Regions from separate parts of the Paenibacillus macerans genome, predicted to be linked through region 1. Evidence: riboswitches for the same ligand, from Rfam matches in the RefSeq annotation. Region 1 holds a riboswitch; each other region holds the start of a gene.
The links. Region 1 has a riboswitch for thiamine pyrophosphate ahead of DYE26_RS00105 (thiamine phosphate synthase). Riboswitches for the same ligand answer to the same signal wherever they lie in the genome.

Region 2: linked by a shared signal. The riboswitch ahead of DYE26_RS30400 (ECF transporter S component) and the one ahead of DYE26_RS00105 (thiamine phosphate synthase) in region 1 are both predicted to bind thiamine pyrophosphate.
Region 3: linked by a shared signal. The riboswitch ahead of tenA (thiaminase II) and the one ahead of DYE26_RS00105 (thiamine phosphate synthase) in region 1 are both predicted to bind thiamine pyrophosphate.
Region 4: linked by a shared signal. The riboswitch ahead of DYE26_RS19705 (ABC transporter substrate-binding protein) and the one ahead of DYE26_RS00105 (thiamine phosphate synthase) in region 1 are both predicted to bind thiamine pyrophosphate.

The regions. Positions count from the first base shown of each region.
Region 1 is NZ_UGSI01000001.1:22,476-25,694, forward strand. Features, by position in the region: gene DYE26_RS00095 (thiazole synthase) at 1-590, opposite strand, end outside; gene thiS (sulfur carrier protein ThiS) at 596-802, opposite strand; gene DYE26_RS00105 (thiamine phosphate synthase) at 815-1,450, opposite strand; TPP riboswitch at 1,926-2,026, opposite strand; gene DYE26_RS00110 (hypothetical protein) at 2,202-3,219, shown strand, end outside.
Region 2 is NZ_UGSI01000002.1:1,597,035-1,600,253, reverse strand. Features, by position in the region: gene DYE26_RS30405 (ABC transporter ATP-binding protein) at 1-771, opposite strand, end outside; gene DYE26_RS30400 (ECF transporter S component) at 774-1,379, opposite strand; TPP riboswitch at 1,479-1,590, opposite strand; gene asd (archaetidylserine decarboxylase) at 1,748-2,572, shown strand.
Region 3 is NZ_UGSI01000001.1:570,193-573,411, forward strand. Features, by position in the region: gene DYE26_RS02620 (alpha-mannosidase) at 1-1,236, shown strand, start outside; TPP riboswitch at 1,322-1,425, shown strand; gene tenA (thiaminase II) at 1,606-2,313, shown strand; gene thiM (hydroxyethylthiazole kinase) at 2,333-3,181, shown strand; gene thiD (bifunctional hydroxymethylpyrimidine kinase/phosphomethylpyrimidine kinase) at 3,178-3,219, shown strand, end outside.
Region 4 is NZ_UGSI01000001.1:4,393,463-4,396,681, reverse strand. Features, by position in the region: gene DYE26_RS19715 (ABC transporter permease) at 1-508, opposite strand, end outside; gene DYE26_RS19710 (MTH1187 family thiamine-binding protein) at 505-798, opposite strand; gene DYE26_RS19705 (ABC transporter substrate-binding protein) at 835-1,884, opposite strand; TPP riboswitch at 2,037-2,147, opposite strand; gene DYE26_RS19700 (cold-shock protein) at 2,478-2,690, shown strand; gene DYE26_RS33920 (GGDEF domain-containing protein) at 2,873-3,219, shown strand, end outside.

The DNA.
Region 1 (3,219 bases):
TCCATCGCTTCCGCCGCTTCCGAAGGCCGGCCGATGCCGGCGTCCACGATGACAGGCAGCCCCGCTTCTTCGATCATCATGCCGATCAGCTCTTTGGTGCGCAGGCCCCGGTTGCTGCCGATCGGGGAACCCAGCGGCATGACCGCCACGGCTCCCGCATCCCTTAGCCGGAAGGAAGCCGTCAGATCCGGGTTCATATACGGGAACACGGCGAATCCCTCGGCGGCCAGCACTTCCGTGGCTCTGATCGTCTCCATATTGTCCGGGAGCAGGTATCTTTGATCATTAATCACCTCTAATTTGATCCAATGGCCCATGTCCGCCGCCCGGGCAAGCCGGGCGATCCGGATGGCCTCATCGGCGCTACGGGCGCCGGAAGTGTTCGGCAAAAGCGTCATATGCGGCGGGATATGGTGAAGGAGATTTTCCTCCTCCCAGTCCGGGTTAACCCGCCTTAACGCTACGGTAATCACTTCCGCTCCCGACCTTGCGATCACTTCGGGAATCAGCGTGTTGCGGTTATATTTGCCGGTTCCGATAAATACTCGGCTGGACAACGCCTTGCCGCCAATGTGAAATACATCTTCCATGCTTATCAGCCTCCTCCTACAAAATGTACAAGCTCGATGCGATCACCCTCGGCCAGCCGGGTATTGGCATACGCCTCTTTTCGGACAACCGTCCCGTTCAGCTCAATCAAAATTTTTTCCTTATTCCACGGGCTGTCAGCCAATAAATCGTCCACCGTAACGCAATCTTCTTTCAGCAGGGTGTCTTTGCCATTTAGATGTACCTGCAACATTTTCACCTCCTCTCAGGGCCACGCGGCATGGATGGCGTCACGATAGGATTTGGCGTGCGCCGCTGGGTCCGCGGCAGAGTGGAGGCCGGACAGGACGGCAATGCCTTGTGCACCGTTTCGGATGACATCCCCCGCATTATCCGGCCGTATTCCTCCGATGGCAATGACCGGAACCGGGCAGCGAGCGCAGACCTCGGCCAGCATGTTAAGCCCGCGCCCGGGAAGGCCGGGTTTGCTGGATGAATCATAGACATGGCCAAAAAGACAGTAATCCGCTCCCTCACTCGCGGCCTGAGCTGCTTCTTCGGCAGAATGCACGGAACATCCGATTCGCATTCCTTGGGCAAGAGAGCGTACGGAAGCTGCCGGAAGACTGTGGCCCGCCAGTTGAATATTTGCCGCTCCCGCGGCCAGCGCAACATCCAGCCGGTCGTTGATGACGATTTTTTCCAGCGGTACTCCCGCTTGGCGCAGCAGCTTCACCAGCTCGAACTGCTTTTTGGCCGAAAGCTGCTTATCGCGCAAATGAATGTAATCGACATAAGGAAGAACAGCCGCCGCAACGCTCAGCAGCTCATGGCTCTTGATTCCCTCGGCCGATATAAGATGAAGTTCAGGCGCAGCATAAGCTGGGTGACGGTTCATCATGCGGATATCACTCCCAGTTCCATTATTCAATGCTAAAAATAAAGGCTTAACCTAGAAATCGCTGCTTGACAGGCGATTGCCGGAACGACCGGGGCAGCGTCGGCCTTCAAAATAGCGGCTCTTTATGTACTTATTTCGGGAATCCAAGCCTGTTCATCTCCGTTAGCGGCATTTTAAGTACTTATTTTTCTATGAATGGTCCGGAACACGGGCATTTCCTTGCGGCGGGGGAAGATAGAGGCATAAATTTACTCTATTTCTCCTAAATGAACAGATATCATCGGACTAAGGCCATTTTGTATCCTTATTTTTTCAGGAGCTCGAGTTTCTTGGGCAGCCCTGGTTTCTGGCTATTCGATTGTTTTGCCAAGCGCCGTTTTTGGTGGTTAGCCAAAATAAACGCCAAAAAACCGCCCTCCTTCAGGAGGGCGGCTAAGAACAATAACGGGAAATAAGCCATGACAGGCATCAATCCATTCTTAACTCTCCACTTCCCTACGCAGGTATTAACCGGTTCAGGTTCAAAGGGTCCGAATTTGCATTCGTCTCAGCCTTGCGGCACCCCTAGTGTCGATCGATATTGAATTGTTTTATTTTAATATACACTATACATGCTTAACCAGAAAATAACAATTATAAATTTAAATAATAAAATGAATATTTCGGACTATCAACGCCTTTGCTAAAATATCCGATAAATGAATCGTCAGTAAATTTTAGTAAATTTTCTAATGAAGGAGAAAATGAAGAAATGAAACGGAAAATTACGGTGTTCATTGCAGTGCTTGCTATTATGCTGCTTGGCCAAAATGCGCTTGGATCAGCCTCTGCCCAAGATATCGGTTCGATGATGGGGGGCGGTAATTTCACCGATGGCAGTACGACACAAACCAAACGTTTTGAGGGGCTTAACGCTATCGGGGCCGGAATGGCCCGCGTCAACGTGTACCCCCAATATTATTATGCGAATGGTACGCCAACTCCCGAACGGCTCGACAAGATGATGCTTCAAGCCTACAAATACGGAATTACGCCGATGATCCTGTTCGAATACTACGGTTCTTATGCGGACAATGGATTGCCGATCGGCGACTACGATAAATGGTACAGTATCGGCCAGGCTTTCGCCGAACGTTTCCGTCCAAACGGAACATGGGCCCAGAAGAGCGGCATACAGGACTGGGGGATTAGCATTTATACGGCGATCAACGAGCCCGATGTGGAAAATGCGATCTCCAAAACGGATTATCACAATGCGCTTGAAGGTTTGGCGGACGGTGTGCATTCGGTCGATCCGTCCCTGAAAGTAAATCCCGGCGGATTTGCCAGAGCGAATTCGCACAGTGATTTTACCCTTAGAGGTTACGGGCCGGCGATCGCCGATTTGTATAATTCCGGCAAACTCGACGGTATCGATTTGCATACCTACTACGATGTTCAATACGCGCCTATAAAGGGAACTTACAAACATTCTGCACAGAACAACTTTGATTCCGTCAAAAAGGCTTCCGGCATTACGGCGGATATCCACTTTTACTCGACGGAGTTCAACTTCAAGAAACGCGCGATCACCGAAGAAGAAGCGGCCAAAGGCTTTCTGACGGCGATTTGGGATAATCTCGGGGTCGTGAAAAATGACGGCCAAACCCCGGCCACCCAATTTGCGTTTCCGTGGTGCCTCTTTAATTCGACGACCGCCGATGGTTATTACGGTTTAAGTCTGAGCGCGGATTCGTGGGTGCCGACGGCTCGGGGCAAAACGCTGGAGT
Region 2 (3,219 bases), on a different contig from region 1:
CACCGGCTCCAGCAGGCGCCGCCCCTCCGGCGCGGCCAGAAACTCCGTCCAAACCCCGGGATACCAGATGCCGAACTCCTTTAACTCCCGCCGGAACTCCGCAAAAATCGTCTCCGGCGATCCCTGGCCCAGCAGGCGGCCGTCCGGTCCGAACAACGCGACCCGGTCGACGAGTCCGAGCCCGAGAATTTCCTCGATCCGGTGTTCGACGATGATCAGCGTGCGGCCCTCGGCAATGCGGCTGACGGACTGCCAAATCTGCTCGCGCCCTTCGGGATCAAGCAGCGCGGAAGGCTCGTCGAGCAGCAAAACCTCCGGATCGCCGAGCAGCACCGAAGCCAAAGCGAGCCGCTGCTTCATCCCTTGCGACAGGGCCTGGATCGGCATGTGCAGCTCGGGCAAACGCAGCCCGACGTCCTCCAGCACCGCCTCCATCCGGGCGGTCATTTCCGGCCGGGGAACCCCCAGGTTTTCCAGCGTAAAAGCCAGCTCCTCATCCACAAAAGGCATGCAAAACTGGGTATCGGGATCCTGAAACACATAGCCCCAGGAGCGGGGCAAACGCTGCGACGCACAGCGCATCGGAACCTCCACAAGCCGCGGGATAATCCCCGACAGCACCTGGAGAAGCGTGGATTTCCCGCTCCCGCTGGGGCCGAGCAGGAGCACTTTTTCCCCGCGAAAAGCCCGAAAGCTCAAATCCTTAAACACAAACCGCGTCTCCCCCGGAAATTTCAGCCTAAGATCGCAAACTTCAACGGCCGTTTCCATGGTTAATCATCCAGCGCCGCATAATCTTTGGGATCGACGGGGCGCAGCAGGGTGGTCACGCCCGTGGCCTCCACGGCTTTGGCCAGCCCGTAAGCGAAGTAGCCGGCGATCAGCGCGGAGCTGACGGCCCGCATCGCGTATTTGGCGATCAGCAGCCAGGTTTCATAGTCCTGCACGTATCCGTAATAAATATCCGGAATGATGGAGCCTACCGCAGCCCCGATGCCGGCCAAAGCGGCGACGGAACCGGAAAATTTTCGGTACCGGAAAGCCGCGAATACGAGCTCCGCCCCCAAGCCTTGCAGCACACTGTACAGCACAAGCTGAACGCCCCATTCGCTGCCGAACAAAATTTCCACATGGGCCGCGGCCACTTCCGCGATCAGCGCCACCCCCGGTTTGCGGATCAGCAAAAATACGAGCGTCGGAGCCAGAAACCACATTCCGTAGACGATTTCATCGGCCTGCGGAAACAGCGGCGAGAACAAGTTATACACCGAGCTCCAGAAATGATAAACTACGCCAAGCACGACCGACACGAGCACGGTCACCAGCAGATCGCTCAGCTTCAGCCCGCGGCCGCTTTGTTTTGTTGCTGCTTCTTGCATGTTTTTCTCCCCTTTTCGAAAAATATATTTTTCGCAAACGACAAAAAACCGCCAGAATAAGCTCAGGCGGCGCTCAGGTCACGGGTATGTACGCAGGTATATCCCGGACATTCGATTCTCTACGCTGGCATTATCCAGATCAGATTAACGGTCCGCAGCGGAATATGCTGCCATCTCAGCCTGATTCACTCAAGCCCCCGTATCGTATGCGATTGTCTTTAACATACACCAACCGTTTTCAAGCATCAAGAACAAATTTTAAACTTTCAAGTTTCAATGCGCGGGAGAAACCGCTTTCATATTGATTTCGTCCCCGTTCTGTGTCAAGATAAGCGGAAGCGGCACATCAAGATTAGGAGGTTGCTTTCTTGGCGGCAGCATGGATGAAGTGGATGACGGAATTGTCCTCCCGCAAATCGGTTTGCAGGCTGATGGGAAAGTTTTCCCATTCGGAAATCAGCCGGCTGTTGATCCCTTTGTTCGCAAAATCGTACGCAATTCCACTGCATGAAGCGGAAAAAGAACTGCGGGAATACCGGACGCTCAACGAATTTTTTACCCGCAAATTAAAGCCGGGCATGCGTCCGGTTCATGCGGAGCAGGGCGGCATGGTCAGCCCCGTGGACGCGCTGATTACGTTTATGGGGGAAATCCGCTCCGGCACGATTCTAAACGTGAAAGGCCAGGATTACTCCGTTGAGGAACTGCTCAACCGTTCCCCGCGCATCGAATCGTATAAGCATGGCTATGCTTTTGTGCTATATTTGAGCCCGACCGAATATCATCGCATCCATGCCCCCGTCACCGGCAAAAAGCTGGAAAGCGAGCATATCAAAGGCCGGGTATATCCGGTTAACGACTTCGGCATGCGCCATATAAAAAAGGTGTTATGCCGGAACGAGCGGCTGATTACGTATATTTCCCATGAGCATGGAGAGGTGGCGCTCGTCAAAGTCGGGGCGATGAACGTCAGCAGCATCAAATATACCGACGAACGGGCGAAAAGCTGGAACCAGGGAGACGATCTCGCCTATTTCGAATTCGGCTCCACCGTGGTGCTGCTGACCCAAAACGGCACATTTGCCCCGCTGCCGGGGCTCGCACCGGGACGGAAGATCCGGATGGGCGAGCCGCTCGGAAGCTTTGCAGCCGCGGGCGCCAAGGTGAAGACGCCTCCCAAGGACGCGGATTAATGCTGCAGGCAGCGTACAAAGAGGATGATTTTGACTAAGCCGATGCATAACCACAGCACGCACAGGATAAAGGCGAGATGGCCAATACCTGCTTTGAGCCGTATTGTTTCGATAACTGTTCCAGTTTGAGGCTCATTGGTTAATTGAGACATTTGATCATCTGCCGGATTTTCTCGGTCCCGATAAAAACAACGGCAGCAACGATCACAAATAATATCATATCGAGCGTGGTTTTAAATATGAACCCGGGTATGGATGTATTATTGAGTGGATGCCGAAAAAAAGCGAGCTGCCTATAGGTTAAATCGCTAACGATATGGGCCAGCAAAAATTGCAGGGCAAACTTCCAAAGCGATTTCATATGATCATGTCATTCCTTTTATGAATAAAGGTCACGTTCTTTCTAGTAGACGATTCTGGAAATAACGTCAGCATAATGGCAAGTGAAGACTTGAGAAAACGACAAAATAATCTATTGAAGATCTCGGGTGACAACATAAAGAAAAAAAAGGGCGCTATTTCAGCCGATGTCCCCCATGTTGCGTGAATTAGAGGAATTTTATGGCGCTAGTTTCATGATTTAGTGGCGAAAGGCCGCCTTTCGACCTATTCATCGAAAAATAAGACCCAAAAGTTCCCCTATGGTG
Region 3 (3,219 bases), 550 kb from region 1:
GGCGGCCGCTGGACCGATGCCTTCGGCCGGGAGCTCGCCGCCGAGTTTGACGGAAGCACGGTATGGGTAAAGGTGGAAAACGTTCCTCCGTTGGGATTTATGGCGATAAGCCGCGGCTCTGAAGGCGGGAAGGAGGAGGCAACCGCTTCGCAAGGAGCGTCTGCGGGAAGCGAAGCGGCCATAGAAACGCCGTTTAATGCGCTGCCGAACGGCATCGAGACTCCGCTGTATCGGATCGCTTGGAACGAACATGGCCAGTTGACCTCGGTGTTCGACCGGGCTGCCGGCCGCGAGGTGCTCGCCCCGGGGGAACGCGGCAACGTCTTCCAGGTGTTCGAAGACAAGCCGAAAATGTTTGAAGCTTGGGATATCGATATTTTTTATCAGGAGAAGATGCGCGAGGTTGAAGATCTGAAGGAATGCCGGGTTGCGGCCGGCAAGCTGCGGGCGGAAGTCGCTTTTACCTGGCGGTATATGAACTCCACGATCAGCCAGCGGATGATCTTGTACTCGGGTGACCGGCGGATCGAGTTCCGGACGGAGGTGGATTGGCAGGAGCGCCAGCAGCTTTTAAAGGTCGCATTTCCGGTGGATGTGCGGGCGACGGAGGCCACCTACGACATCCAGTTCGGCAACGTCAAACGCCCGACGCATTGGAACACCTCCTGGGATTTGGCCCGGTTCGAAACGGTCGGGCATCAGTGGGCGGATCTGTCGGAGCACGGTTACGGCGTCAGCCTGCTGAACGACTGCAAATACGGGCATGACATTAAAGACAATGTGATCAGGCTGTCGCTGCTGAAATCGGCGACTTACCCCGATCCGGAGGCCGATCGCGGGGAGCATACGTTCACGTATGCGCTGTATCCGCACGAGGGGCATTGGTCCGAAGGCGAAACCGTACAGGCCGCCGCGCTCCTGAATCAGCCGGTGTACGCTACGCGCGGCCAAGCGGCGGCATCCAATTTCTCCTTGCTGCGGGCCGTGCGCGTCAGCGGCAGCGGCGAAGCAGCGATCGACGCGGTCAAAAAAGCGGAGGACGGCGACGCTCTGATCGTCCGCTTCCACGAGTATAAAGGGGGCCGGGGGACGATTCGCCTGGAGAGCGATCTCACTTTTGTCTCCTGGCAGGAAACCGACCTGATGGAACGCCCTGCCGGCGAACTCAATCGGGGTCCTGCCGAACTGCAGATTTCGCCGTATGAGATCAAAACGGTCCGGCTCGAGTTCCGCTAAGGCGGCGGGGGTGCCCGGCAACCATTCAACGCGGATTGACACTCCAGGAAGATCCAGGTAAAGTAGTGATAGTGAATCGAATAGGAAATTCCACTAGGGGCGCCGTATTCGGCTGAGACAAGAGCGTATCTTGGACCCTTTGAACCTGATCTAGTTCGTACTAGCGTAGGAAAGTGGAGCCGGTATCGCGCCGTCCGCACGTTATCGCAAGTATCATGCGACAGGTTTTGCGCGTTCAAGCCGCTCCCTCTACGGGGCGGCTTTTTTGCTGTCTCGTAAGCGGCCCGCCTCTCACCCGACCCTAAGCCCCTACGCCCTTACGATGGATGCTCCTGTATCGCAGTTCACATTTTATCGGAGGTGGAGACGATGAGTTTTACGCAAACGCTGCGCCAGCGGGCGGACGAGGTTTTTGAAGCGATTTTTGAGCATCCTTTTGTGCGGGGAATCGCCGACGGCAATCTGCAGAAAGAGCAATTGATTCATTACGTCAAACAGGATTACGAGTATTTGAACGCGTACATGCGGATCTACGGGATCGCCATATCGAAGTGCGAAAGCCGCGGCGATATCGCCCTGTTCAACGAGCAGATCTCTTTTATTTTGAACAGTGAAATCCATCCGCACCAAAATTTTTGCGCTGTCGCAGGGGTCCGTTTTGAAGATCTGCAGGGTTTCCCCTTGGCGCCGTCTGCGCATCATTACATCCGCCACATGCTGACGGTAGCGCATGAAGGCAGTTTGGGCGAAATCTTGGCCGTGTTGCTGCCCTGCCCCTGGACGTATCTGGAAATCGGCCGCAAGCTGCTGGCGGAAGTGAGGCCGGCGCCGGAACATCCTTTTCACGATTGGATCCAGTTTTACGGCGGCCGGTTGACGGACGTGACGCAGCGGTTCCGGGACGTTCTCGACCAATGGGCGGAAACCGCGGCGGAAGCGGAACGGCGGAGGATGGAGGAGCATTTCATGCAAAGCTGCCAACTGGAGTACCTGTTCTGGGACATGGCCTACAAGTTGGAGGAATGGCCGGTGCAAACGGGCCGGCGGAGCGATGACCCGTTGTCGCGGGCGAATTAACGAAGGGGGCGAACTACAAATGAGCATATTGGAAAAAGAATTATCCGCTTTGCTTACAAAAGTGCAGAACGCGAAACCGCTCGTGCACAATATGACCAACGTCGTCGTAACCAATTTTACGGCCAACGGCCTGTACGCGCTTGGCGCATCCCCGGTGATGGCTTACGCACCGGAGGAAGCGGCCGATATGGCCAAGATCGCCGGCGCCCTCGTGCTGAACCTGGGAACGCTGTCCGCCGCCCAGGTCGAGGCGATGATCATCGCCGGGTCGTCGGCGAACGCCCATGGAGTTCCGGTGCTGTTGGACCCGGTCGGGGCGGGAGCGACGCGCTTCCGCACGGAATCGGCGCTGCGCATCCTGCGCGAGGTCAAAGTGTCGCTACTAAGGGGGAACGCGGCGGAAATCGCCCACCTGCTCGGGGAAAGCCGCGACATCAAGGGCGTGGACGCCGGGGAGAGCAGCGGCGGGGATCAGGTGGAGCTGGCCGTGCGGGCGGCACGGAAGCTGAACACCGTCGTCGCCGTCACCGGACGCGAGGACGTGATCACCGACGGGAAGCTGTGCCGGGCCGTCAGCGGCGGGGACGCGCTGCTGACGCAGGTGACCGGCACGGGCTGCCTGCTCACGTCGGTGCTTGGCGCCTTCGCCGCGGTGGAACGCGACGTGCTGCTGGCCGGCACCGCCGGGCTGGCGTTCTACGGCGCCGCCGCGTCCCGCGCCGCGGAGCGTACTGCGTCCGCCGGGCCCGGCAGCTTCCAGATCGCCTTCCTCGACGAGCTGGCCAAGCTGCACCCGCACTCGCTGAAAGGCCATGCGGCGGTCAGCGAGCGGGAAGCCTCCGCGGCCGGCGGGTGGTGGCTCGGATGAGCGGCGCGGTCCGGAAGGCGCTGACGATCGCCGGGTCG
Region 4 (3,219 bases), 4.4 Mb from region 1:
CCAGTTTGCGAAAAATCTGGCCTTTGGACGCCCCGATCATCCGCATGTAGTTCAGCATCACCCGGTCCGTGCGGTCCAGTCCGTCCATGGCGGCAACGGCCACGGGGAAAAAGCAGACGAGCGTAATGACGATGATTTTGGGCAGCATGCCGAAGCCGAACCAGATCATAAGCAGCGGAGCCAGCGCGATGCTGGGCACGTTTTGGCTCAAGATGATCAGCGGGTAAAGCGATGCTTTCAGAAACGGCACATAATGCAGCGCAAAAGCGACCAGCAGGCCGACCAGCGTGCCGATGGCGAATCCGGCCAGCATCAGGCGCAGCGTAGCGAAGGTATGCTCCCTTAAACCGGCCGCCTCGGCAGCCGCTTCGCGGCCGATGTCGAGCGGGCTGGGCAAAACCCATTTATCAATATTGAAGAAGATCGTAGCCCCTTGCCAAACAAGCAAAAACAGGATGACCGCCGCAAGCGGCGGCCATACGCTGTTCCACAGGCTGCGGAAATTCATGGGCGGTATTTCGCGGTCAGCTTATCCATGCTGACGCCCTGCGGGTTGTAGGAGATTTTAATCTGCGAAATGATTCCGGTGCTGCCAAACTCGATAACGGCTTCGTTCATCTTTTTGACGATGGCCAGCAGCTCGTCCAAATCGCCCTCCATCGTGGTCTCCAGCGGATTCACCTGATATTTGACCCCGGAGGCCTGAATGACCTCGATTGCGCGGTCGACATACGGAATGACGTCTTCGCCGTTTGGCGTTTTCGGAATGATCTGAATGCTAAGCAGTGCATTTGGCATAAAATTCAGCATCCTTTCTTGGGTTTATTTTTCTTTTTACTCGGCAGGCAAAAAATCGTTTGTAAACGCGGCGCCGACATCAAGCGGCTTCTCCAGCAGCCCGCGCTCGTGCATCCAGTCGGAGTAGTTCTGCCATACTTCCTTTTTCTGCTCGCCCCAGCGGGCCGCGTCATCGCGGTATTTCGGGCTAAGCCACTTCTGGCTGGCGACGACCAGGTCATGGTCCAGTTCAGGCACCGCCTTCAGCAAAATTTGCGCGGCTTCGTCCGGATGATCGGCGGCGTAATTGTATCCTTTGGACACGGCGCGCATAAACGATTTGACCAGCTCCGGATCGTTTGCGATCGTTTTCTCGTTCGTCACGATAACCGGCGTGTAATAGTCGAGCTTATCGGAGTAGTCCTTGACGTACAGCATATCGAGCGGCTCGCCCCGGAGCTCCGCTTCAATGCCGGTCCAGGCGTAGAAAATCCAGGCGAAGTCGATGTCGCGCTTCACGGCGGTGAAGTAGTCGGCATCCCCGATGTTGAGGAATTTGACTTTGCCGACGTCGGCGCCTTCCAGGTCCATGATCGACTTCATGACGGCCTCTTCTACCGGAGATCCCCAACCGCCGTACGTTTTGCCTTCAAAATCCTTCGGCGATTTGATGTTTTTGCCGGCCGGAGCGGCGAAGCCGGAGGTGTTGTGCTGAATGACGGCCGCGATCGATACGAGCGGAACGCCTTGCGTCCGGCTCTGCGTGACGTTCTCCTGCACGCTGACGCCAAACGGCGCCTCGCCGGAAGCGACCATCGCTTCCGCGCCGCCGGAGCCGGGGAGCACGATATCCACGTTCAGGCCTTCCTCCTTGAAATATCCCAGCTCTTTGGCGACGTATAAACCGGTATGGTTCGTGTTGGGGCTCCAGTCGAGCACGAGCTTAACGTCGCGCGGCGCCTTGGCCCCTCCATTGTCCGCGGCGGCACCCGCGGCCGGATTGCCTTCGCTGCCGCCGGCGGCTTGGCCGCCGCAGCCGGCCAGGACCAGCAGGAGGCAGGATAGGGCCGCCGCCAGGGAAGTCCGTTTTTTTCTTTTCACAGCCATTCTCTCCTTCATTTCGTTAAATTTCCGCTAGTTGTGTTCATCTATAACCTGAAGGCGCCCGAAAGCTTTATGGCCATAAGGTCCGGACAATAAAAAAGCGTCCCGGATTCGGGACGCTGATCGGCGGGCGGAATTTAAAACATCCAAAATCATTCCATCCATGACGGCTCCCTACGCTGGCATTATCCAGATCAGGTTTAAGGGTCAGTATCTTGGAGGGATACAATCTCAGCCGGCCGATTCCAGCACCCCTGAACGATTCAACTGCAGAGTTCAATAGTCATTATAATTTTCTCCGGCGCGTCTGTCCAGCCCGGCAAAGGGAGGAGGTTTGAAATATCAGGAGATTTGCTTTCTATTTGGAAAACCGTTATAATTGAACCAATAGATGGTTTGAAAACGTGATATTTCACGTATTGAAAGGGTGCCGCTTTTGCGGATGGAACTTTTTTCAATGTGTGATTTTTTTTGATAGGCTCAACGCTCTTGGTGTGCCCCAATAGCGCCAGGAGCCGTTTTTATTCAGCTCATACAAGCGGCGTTTGGCTGCTTGCCGAATTGGTTGACCAACATCCATTTTGAGGAGGAAAATGATGAGCTACCGTAAAAAACCGTTGGAGGAAATTCCCGAGGAGAACACCCCGGTCTGGTCATGCACCAGCGAGGATTGCAACGGCTGGATGCGGGACAATTTTACGTTCGACTACACGCCGGTATGTCCTTTATGCTCTTCGGAAATGGAGAAGGGGATGAGGATGCTGCCTCAACTGAAAAATCCCACCTTCGATCCCAGAACGTCTTCCTAGGCTAATCCGATTTTTGTATAAATACCGTTGCTTGCCCCCAAACAGCCGTGTTCGCCCCAAAGCGAATGCGGCTGTTTGCCGTTTTGCGGCAGCCGGGAGAAAAAGATTGCATCTCCATTTAAAATCCACTATGTTGGAGGTACTACACGAAAAACAACCAGAAGGGGGGAATTTGCCCGCCTATGCATGGAAATTACAAGGTGGCATCGCAGGTTTTCGACATTCCCTCCGGAAGCAAGCAAAGAAAATTCGCGGTTTTTCTGGCCATTTTGATCGTGGCCGTGTCGATGGCGGCGATTCCGCTCGGTTTGAGAAATTCGCCCGGGCTGGAGCTTTTTTTTGCCGCCGCCATCGCCTGGCTGATCTTCGGGGATCTGCTTACCGCCTTTATCGCCTACAGCCAATACCGGGCGTCCGGGATTCCGTCGCTGCTGGTCTTGTCCTGTACCTATCTGTTTACCGGAATCATTACCGCCGCACATATCATTACGTTTCCGGGCCTGTTTTCCGATGCCTGGTATTTTGGCGA